One region of the Anaerosalibacter massiliensis genome, then DNA from elsewhere that is predicted to be linked to it. Evidence: riboswitches for the same ligand, from Rfam matches in the RefSeq annotation. Region 1 holds a riboswitch; each other region holds the start of a gene.
What was found. A riboswitch is a leader RNA that binds a small molecule or an ion and turns the genes downstream of it on or off. The one in region 1 is predicted to bind thiamine pyrophosphate.

Region 2: another riboswitch for thiamine pyrophosphate. It lies ahead of thiD (bifunctional hydroxymethylpyrimidine kinase/phosphomethylpyrimidine kinase); the one in region 1 lies ahead of thiT (energy-coupled thiamine transporter ThiT).
Region 3: another riboswitch for thiamine pyrophosphate. It lies ahead of NSA23_RS08370 (TatD family hydrolase); the one in region 1 lies ahead of thiT (energy-coupled thiamine transporter ThiT).

The regions. Positions count from the first base shown of each region.
Region 1 covers NZ_JANJZL010000001.1:70,668-73,858, reverse strand. The annotation lists gene NSA23_RS00495 (Asp23/Gls24 family envelope stress response protein) at 1-25, opposite strand, end outside; gene rpmB (50S ribosomal protein L28) at 229-420, shown strand; gene NSA23_RS00485 (hypothetical protein) at 460-636, opposite strand; gene NSA23_RS00480 (thiamine diphosphokinase) at 723-1,358, opposite strand; gene thiT (energy-coupled thiamine transporter ThiT) at 1,381-1,923, opposite strand; TPP riboswitch at 1,986-2,090, opposite strand; gene rpe (ribulose-phosphate 3-epimerase) at 2,134-2,781, opposite strand; gene rsgA (ribosome small subunit-dependent GTPase A) at 2,783-3,191, opposite strand, start outside.
Region 2 covers NZ_JANJZL010000006.1:16,404-19,594, reverse strand. The annotation lists gene NSA23_RS09855 (hypothetical protein) at 1-72, shown strand, start outside; gene NSA23_RS09850 (TIGR01440 family protein) at 120-665, shown strand; TPP riboswitch at 860-973, shown strand; gene thiD (bifunctional hydroxymethylpyrimidine kinase/phosphomethylpyrimidine kinase) at 1,347-2,126, shown strand; gene NSA23_RS09840 (helix-turn-helix domain-containing protein) at 2,246-2,380, opposite strand; gene NSA23_RS09835 (NAD(P)/FAD-dependent oxidoreductase) at 2,462-3,191, shown strand, end outside.
Region 3 covers NZ_JANJZL010000004.1:242,701-245,891, forward strand. The annotation lists gene NSA23_RS08355 (ABC transporter substrate-binding protein) at 1-237, opposite strand, end outside; gene NSA23_RS08360 (ABC transporter permease) at 242-1,009, opposite strand; gene NSA23_RS08365 (thiamine-binding protein) at 984-1,271, opposite strand; gene NSA23_RS08370 (TatD family hydrolase) at 1,294-2,028, opposite strand; TPP riboswitch at 2,080-2,182, opposite strand; gene NSA23_RS08375 (hypothetical protein) at 2,567-2,731, shown strand; gene NSA23_RS08380 (phosphatidylglycerophosphatase A family protein) at 2,924-3,191, shown strand, end outside.

The DNA of each region.
Region 1 (3,191 bases):
AATCATTATCTAATTTACCAGGCATTGTTAATCTCCTCCCTAATTAATTTATTTATGACTATATTTTACCTTATTGCAATAAATAGTTCAACTCTTACCATTTTATATTAATAAAATTCTTTCAATCTTGCAATTATACTATTCATTGTGTTAAAATATAATATGTTATTTTAAGATAATATATAAATTAAATATTATTTTTAATAGTTAGTCAAGGAGGTGTTTTACATGGCTAAATACTGTCAAGTATGTGGAAGAGGAAAAAGTCATGGACATAAAGTATCCTTTTCAAATAAAAAGCATAATAGAACCTGGGCTCCAAATGTGAGAAGAGTTAAAGCAATTGTAGAGGGTTCTCCAAGAAGAATCTATGCTTGTACAAAATGTTTAAAATCTGGAAAGGTAACAAGAGCATTATAAAAGAATTGGCTTCCAATACATATAGCGGAAGCCATCTTTTTATCCAGTTTTAATAAAAAATAATCCAATTATTAAAATAATAAGACCAAATATAAAAAACCAGATACTTACAGGTAAGACTTTTAATATTATTGATAATCCTACTAAAAACAGCAATATTCCTAATACTTTCTTTTTATTTAATCTACAATAAAATTTTCTAAATCTCTTTTTCACTTATATCACCTCAAAACAGTCTTTACAATATATTATTCAGTTTACATATTATAAGTTACAAAAGAAAAAAGCCTAAAATAGGCTTTTTAATCTCTAGATTCAATTATAAGGCATATTCCATTTTCGACTTTTATATATCCTTTCTCTTCTATTATTCTATTGCTTACCCCTAAGGTAGAAGAAAAGTTAAAATCAACTCTATCCGTTTCGTATTCAAATCCCTTTAAAGTAACCTTAGCCCCATCTGAATTTATAGGTAATACAGAAATAAAAACTCCATCTTCTTTTTTAATTTCCATCTCATCATCTATTATATGCATAGTATTCTTTTCATTTATTATTATTCCTTTTACACCTTGATTAAGTAATTCACTTAATAAGAATATATTAGCCAAAGTATGATCAATTCTACTACCAATAACTCCCATAAGAACAATCTCTTTAAAACCTTTGTCAATTAAATATTTTAAAGCTAATTCTGTATCTGTATAGTCCTTATGGGAGGGATACTTTAATATTGGAATATTTTTTTCCTTTATTTCTTTTAAAATATCTTTATCAATAGAATCTAAATCTCCAACTACTAAATCTGGTTGTATATCAGACTTCAAAATATATTTTGCTCCTCCATCAACAGCTATAATAAAATCCATCTCTTTAGATATAGATTTTAACTGGTTTAAATCATTAATTTCTCCATTAGAAACAACTAAACTCTTCATAAAAATCCTTCCATTCTTTTCATTATTTTTCAATTTTACTTAAAGGTTTCCATAAAAGCATTAATATTATAGATGAGATAATAAGTTCGGGAACTAAGTAGCCTCCATTATATATAGCAGAATATATCCAAGGATTTTGATTCCCCGCATACTCTGCAAAAAATACTACGCCTGAAAGAAGATGAGATATAAATCTTCCCCCTATAGATAATAATACTCCTAGAAATATTTTAAAATAATCTTTTCCATTTAACTTTCTACTTTTCATTTTTGCTATTCCAGCTAATCCTAAAAATCCATAAGCAATAAGATAATCTAATAAAAATTGAACTGGATGATAAAAATTAGGCTTTAGAATAAAATGTAATACACCATAAGTGGCGCCAACAAACACTCCTGGGCCTACTCCCCATCTCATAGCAAAAAACATTATAGGGATCATACTTCCTGCCGTAACAGAGCCGCCTTGAGGCGCTTCATATATTATAATATAACTCAATAAAATTGATAAAGCAATCATAACTCCCCCTTCAGCCAACATTCTAACATTCCATTTTTTATTCATTATATACACCTCCCTTTGTTTTTTAAAAAATAAACCCATTACCTGAAAAAAGTAATGGGTTATTAAAATAATATTATATTTCCTCCGCTAGCATTACCTAGTTCAGGTTTAAGGGTCGAAACAATTATTGTTTCCTCTCAGCCTCTAAAGCTCCCCAATAAAATATTAGATTTTAATTCAATTGTATCATATATAATTGTTTTGTACATATTATACCTCTTTAAACAATCTAACTCTTTCCACTATATTATCTGCTTTAAAGATATCTGAGCCTGCAACCAATATATCTGCACCCCAATCTGTAACTTCTTTTGCATTATCCAGTTTGATGCCTCCATCCACTTCTATTTCTATAGCTAAATCTCTATCATCAATTATTTTTCTAAGATGTTTAATTTTTCTTTCCATAGCTGGAATAAAGGATTGTCCACCAAATCCAGGATTGACCGTCATAATAAGTACCATATCTATATCTTCTAATACATATTCTATATTTTCTAAAGGAGTTGAAGGGTTTAAAGATATTCCTGCCTTCTTTCCACAGTTTTTAATATTTTGTATAGTTCTATGAAGATGAATAGTAGATTCTTCATGAACTGTAATAATATCTGCTCCTGCCTCAACAAACTCTTCAATATACCTTTCTGGTCTGTCTATCATCAAGTGTACATCAAATGGAATATCTGTAATACTTCTAATTTCCTTTATAACTGGTGGTCCAAAAGTTATATTTGGAACAAATATGCCATCCATTACATCTAAGTGGACAAAATCAGCACCACCTTCTTCTATTTTTCTAATTTCTTCTCCTAGTTTACTAAAATCCGATGATAAGATTGATGGTGAAATTTTTGCCATATCAATACCTCCTGTTATGTCTTTTGACTTCTTCTAAAAAATTTAAATAATTCTTATATCTTTCCCTACTTATATTTTCTGATTCAACTTGATTTTTCACTTCACAATTAGGTTCTTTAAAATGTAGACAACTATTAAACTTGCACCCATCACTATATTTTCTTATTTCTTTAAAATAATATTGTACTTCTTCTTCTCTTTTAATAAAATCTAACTCTAAAGAACTAAAACCAGGTGTATCTAATACATATCCACCTATTTCAAGCTCTATAAGTTCTACATGTCTAGTTGTATGTCTTCCTCTTTTAGTTTTCTTACTTATTTCACCTGTTTCAAGTTTTAAATTTGGTTGTATCTCATTTAAAACAGAAGATTTTCCCACTCCTGAAGGTCCTGCAAATACAGTTATT
Region 2 (3,191 bases), on a different contig from region 1:
TTTAGATCTGTAGAACAAATAACTGCAAAGAATTGGCGTGACATAAATAATCTCAAATCTATTATATCATAAAACTTTATTATTCAATACTTTAACAATTTTTAAAGGAAGTGTTTTTTATGGATAAATTAGAAAATTTAAAAGAAGATTTTATTAGTGCAGTAGAAGAATTATTAGAGAAAGCTAATTTAAAAGAAGAAGACATTTTAGTTATAGGTGGTAGTACTAGTGAAATTATTGGTGAAACTATTGGTTCTGCCTCTGTACCAGATATTGGGGTAGAACTTATTAATAGTATAATGCCTATTATCAAAAGAGAAAACATATTTCTAGCTGTTCAATGTTGTGAACATTTAAATAGAGCTTTAATTATAGAAGAACGATGTGCTAAAAAATATGGATTAACACCTGTTACAGTAGTACCTCATCCTAAGGCAGGGGGATCATTAAGCTCTGCTTATTATAGAGCTTTAGACAATCCAGTAGTAGTTGAAGAAATACAGGCAGATGCAGGTCTTGATATAGGAGATACTTTTATTGGCATGCATTTAAAAAGAGTAGCTGTTCCAGTAAGATTGTCTATTAAAAATATTGGCTCAGCCCATTTGACTGCAGCTAGAGTAAGACCAAAACTTATTGGTGGAGAAAGGGCAAAGTATGAATAATACTCAAATATTAGTTTGAAATTGGATACGGGGATAGTATTTTGTTAATGTATATGATTATCAAAATACTATCCCTATATTTGTTATTGTCAATTTATACTATAAATTGACAATAACAAATATTTACAAATAAAAAGGTAACGCAAGATTATTGGATTTATTTCAACAATTTATGATATGATTAAAGTACAAGAGAATATAAAAATGGGGGCTTAGATAAACTTTGCTGAGAGGAGCTGTGGTATCAGTTCGACCATATAACCTGATTTGGATAATGCCAACGTAGGGATCATTTAAGAATTTATAATGAGACTTGCAATGGCAAGTCTTTTTTATATAAAAATAGAGGAATATTAGGGTTTAAAAACATCTTTGAAAATGTATAGAAGTAAAATTCAATTGTACATTACATTAAAGATTATATTAAATTTATCCAAACTGCTGAAGACCTTGGTTTAAGTAAAGAACAATCTGAATTTTTCAAAATACAACTAATAGACTTAGATTAAAACCTAAGGATATATAAGGTTTGAAGATACTCTCCATTGTATATTAGTAGCTAAAAAATGTGGTTTAAACATTGTTGCAGTAAAAAATGAATCAGACTTATCTGATTTGGAAGAAATAAGGGAAGTTGTAGATATATATTGATAATTTTAGTCAATTGGAGGTTGAGAAATTATGAAAAAATTATTAACTATAGCAGGTACAGATCCTAGTGGGGGAGCAGGTATACAGGCAGATTTGAAAACCTTTGCTGCTCATAAAACCTATGGAATGAGTGTTATTACTTCTGTAGTAGCACAAAACACCACCGGCGTAACAAATGTAGTAGATTTATCTCCAGAATTTATAGGGGAACAATTAGACGCAGTATTTACTGATATCTATCCTGATGCAATAAAAATTGGAATGATATCAAATGAAAATATAATAAGGGTAATAGTTGAAAAATTAAAAGAGTATGATGGAAAGAATATAGTAGTAGATCCAGTTATGGTATCAACTAGTGGAAACTCTTTAATGAAATCTACTGCAACTAAAACTTTAATTCAAGAATTATTGCCATTGGCGGATATTATCACACCAAATATGTTTGAAGCCAAACTATTAAGTAGCATAGAAGTAAATAATAGAAAGGATATGGAAAAGGCTGCTAGAATAATAGATAAATTAATAAAGGGAGCAGTACTAGTTAAAGGTGGCCATTTAGAAAATTGTGCTGATGATTTATTATATATGGATGGGAAATGCTATTGGCTAGCAGGAGAGAGAATAGTTAATCCAAATACTCATGGAACGGGTTGTACCTTATCTTCAGCTATAGCAGTAAATCTTGCTAAAGGTATGGATATATTAGAATCAGTAGAAGAAGCTAAAGAATATTTAACTGGAGCAATAAAAGCAGGTTTAGATTTAGGAAAGGGTAAAGGACCTTTAGATCATCTATATAGATTATAGATTCATATTGGCAATCCATAGGCCAATTTTTTACATTTAATATTTAGATAATAAATCTGAAAAGATTAGGCTCTATGGATTAGGTTTTTTGCCTTATGTAAGGGTTAAGAAGATTCTCGTTAATGTATATTGAGTATATATTCTAATATCTTTATTGACATATTGAGTCTAAATATCTCTTCGCTGTTGTCTAAAGCTATATTTCCTATTTCTCTTATTTTATTCAATCTATAATTCATAGTATTTCTATGTATGAATAATCTATTAATGGTAACATAATCCTATTTAATATAAAGTTATATATAACTTTATATTACTAATAAGGGGGTTTATCTATGGAGTATAAAAATCTTTTCGAGAAAGGTAGTATAGGGAAAGTGAATCTTAAAAACAGAATAGTAATGCCAGCAATGGGAACATCATTAGCTACATCAACGGGAGAAGCCTCAGATGAAATAATTAGATATTATGAAGAAAGAGCAGAAGGTGGCTGTGGTTTAATAATCACAGAAATCACTAGAATTGACAATGAAACAGGAGTTGGATTACCAAATCAATTATGTGCCATAGAGGCAAAACACATACCTAGATTAGAAAAATTGGCTAGAGCAGTCCATAGACATGGTACAAAGATATTTTTACAACTCCATCACCCAGGGAGACAGTCTTATAGCAGACTTATTGAAGGAAGACAAATTGTAGCACCAAGTCCTATAACATGTAAGACTGTAGGTGAAAAGCCAAGAGAAATGACTACTGAAGAAGTAGAAGGACTTGTAAAGAAATTTGTCATAGGAGCTAAGATAGCACAAACAGCAGGAATAGATGGTATTGAACTTCATGGTGCTCATGGATATTTAATAGGTCAATTTTTAAGCCCATTGACAAATAGGAGAACTGATAAATACGGTGGAAGCTTTAACAATAGGATGAGATTTGTAACAGAAATAATTTTAGGAATAAGACATATTTGTGGACCAAATTTCCCAATAAGTGTGAGAATAGATGGAGATGAATTTGTTGAAGGTGGAATAACTCACGAAGAAGCTATAAAGATGGCTAGAT
Region 3 (3,191 bases), on a different contig from region 1:
AGAACCCTCTGATGGTTGAATTATTTCAACATCTAAACCTTCATCTTTATAATATCCCTTTTCTAACGCAACATAAAGACCAGTATGATTTGTATTTGGGGTCCAATCAAGTATAACTTTTGTTTTTTCTAATTCTGCATCATTTTTATTTTCGTTATCTTGTGAAGAACAACCTGAAAAGACTGCTATCATCATAATAGCAATAATTATTAATGCTATTATTTTTGTTTTTTTCATAATGTTAAACTCCTTTCTCTTCTGATTTCCAACGTATTAATTTATTTCCAATGAAATCAATTGTATATATAGTTAAAATGCTTGCAATAATTATTACTAAAATAGAAGCAAATACTTTGTCTAAAGCATAGGCATTTTTAGCTCTTACCATATATACCCCTATACCTTTTTCTCCTCCTAACCATTCACTAACTACTGCAGACATAATCATATAAGTAGCTGCAATTTTTATTCCTGATAATAAGTGAACCATAGCATAGGGTAGTTTTAAATGATAGAAAGTTTGTAATTTTGAGGCATTCATAGTTTTAAATAGTCTAAGATAATCATTGTCTATTTTTTCAAGGCCATCTACTAAACTTATTACTATGGGGAAGAAACAAGTCATAATGACCATGATTATCTTAGGTAAGGTTCCAAATCCAAACCATATTATGAAGATGGGAGCTATGGCAATAGTAGGTATAGTTTGAGATATAACCAGTAAGGGATAGAAAAGCTTTTTAATTATTTTAAAACTATCCATCATTATAGCTAATATGAATGCTAATATTATTGAAAAACAAAATCCTACAAAAGATTCATAAAGAGTGATTTTCGTATGAGTTATTATTAAATTAAAATCACTCTTTAAAGCAAGAAATATATCTGCAGGAGATGGTAATATATATTTAGGTATATTATTTAAGTCTACTATTATTTGCCATATAAAAGTTATAGTTACAATACTTAGGATAGGGTATAATTTATCTATATTTATAGATTTTTTCATCCATTGTTACTCCTTCAGCTTTATAATCAATTTTTATTACAGAACAAACTCTTGCAGCACCTTCTTTTATACATATTTCCTGTGATTTTTTAACTATATCCAATAATAAATTCAAATCTCCTTCCATTGTAGTTTCCATAGGTCCAACTTCATATTTAACTCCTGTAGAATCTATATATTCTATAACTTTATCTACCACAGGATACAATTTTTCTTCTGGAACATTTGGCAATACTTGAATACTTACATTTGCACTATTCATTGATAATCACCTACCTTCATTTTTATTTAAATAAAAGCTTAAAATTATTGTAAATTTTTTCTTTTGCTTCTTCCCCAGTAATCTTCTTAAGAGTAGAGATTTTTTCTACAATGTTTATAATATAATCTGGATACCCATATTTACCATTTATCCATTTTAATGCAGTAGGTCCGTCTGTTTCTGTTAAAATTCTTTCTATAGGAATATATTTCACCATTTCTTCAGTAATTTTAGAATAGCCAATATCTACACTTATAGTAAAATAACATCCGTAATCTAAAAGTTTTTTTAATATATCAAAAGGACCACTATACCAATGTATAATTGGAGTTCTCAAGTTATATTGTTTAATGAGCTTTAGTATTTCGTATTCAGCACCTTTAGTGTGTAAATTAGTAATTTTATTATATTCATTAGCTTTTTTAAAGAAATACTCTAATACTTTTATTTGATGTGGATATTTATAATCTTCTAAAACCCAATGAAAATCTAGACCTATTTCTCCAATTATAGGAGTTTCTTTTATATATGTATCGAATCTCTCTAGATAATTAGAATTTTTATGAGCATTCCAAGGATGAATCCCAAAACATGGAACTATAAGGGAATTCTCTTTGCTCAAATTTTTAACTAATAAATAACTTTTTTCATCCATAGAACAGGCAAGAGTTTTTATTTTCTTTTTATTTATTATATTTATAGTTTTATGTAGCTTATCTCCATATAAATCTAAATGATTATGAGCATCAATATACATAATTTCCTCCAATATAAAAAGCACTGTTATATATAACAGTGCTTAGGGTTTTAAAAATTAGATTAGCTTTCCTACGTCGGGTTTATCCGAATCAGGTTCAAAGGGTAAAGTTATAAAAACTTTTCTCAGCCATAAGGCACCCCTAGCACTTTTCATATTAAATTGTAGAACTAAATACCATTGTAACACTAATAAAGAATAAAAGAAAGTTTGTTACATATTTACTCTAGCTTAGAAATTTTTTAATAATTATGGTATAGTATGAAATATAGAAAAAACGAAAAATCAAGGAGGCATTAAAACTTAGCTTGATAATAGTCTAGAGGTAACTTTTGAAATAATAGAGAATAAAAAATCTAATACTTTACTATTAGATAGAAATGGTTAAATAGTATCATATATAGATGATGTAAAAATAGCAATTAATTCTGATAGTATTGCTATAATTGATTCTAGATCTAAGGATAGATATGCTGGAAAAATTGAACCTTTTGAAAATATAGTTGGACATATTCTTACTGCAATAAATTTTCTTTAGATGAATTTAGTAATAGATGGAAAGATAATGTCTTTAAAAGAAATTAAGAAGTATTATGCACCATTAGAAAAGTATAAGGATATAACTGTACATTGTAGTTCAAGTATAACAGGAACAGTAAACTATTTATGGAAGAAGCAGGCTTGGAACCAAAACCATATGTAGGAGGATTTAGTGATTGTGTCAGTTATAAAGACAATATTGTGGTGAAGGAAAAATAGTATTGCATAGCCCTTGATTTAATAAGGGGCTATTTTTTTAATGGTTTATTTATATTATTGGGTACATATAATTATATATATTATATGTTTTTAAAGGATATAAATTTTTATTAGTATTTAAGAAGGAAGGTATGTTATGGGAAAATATAATATGGATGAATTAAATGAAATGACAATAGAGATGCTTGAAAAAAGAGGTGTGAAATTAGAAGACATTGGAAAAATAGTATTACATCTTCAGGAAGGATTTTATCCAGATTTAACTTTAGAAACTTGTCTAAAGAATGTTGAGGCTGTACTAAAGAAAAGAGAAATAATCCATGCCATTTTAACAGGGGTAGCCTTAGATGAGTTGGCTGAAAAAAAGCTTTTGCCTGAACCACTTCAAAGTATAGTTGAATCAG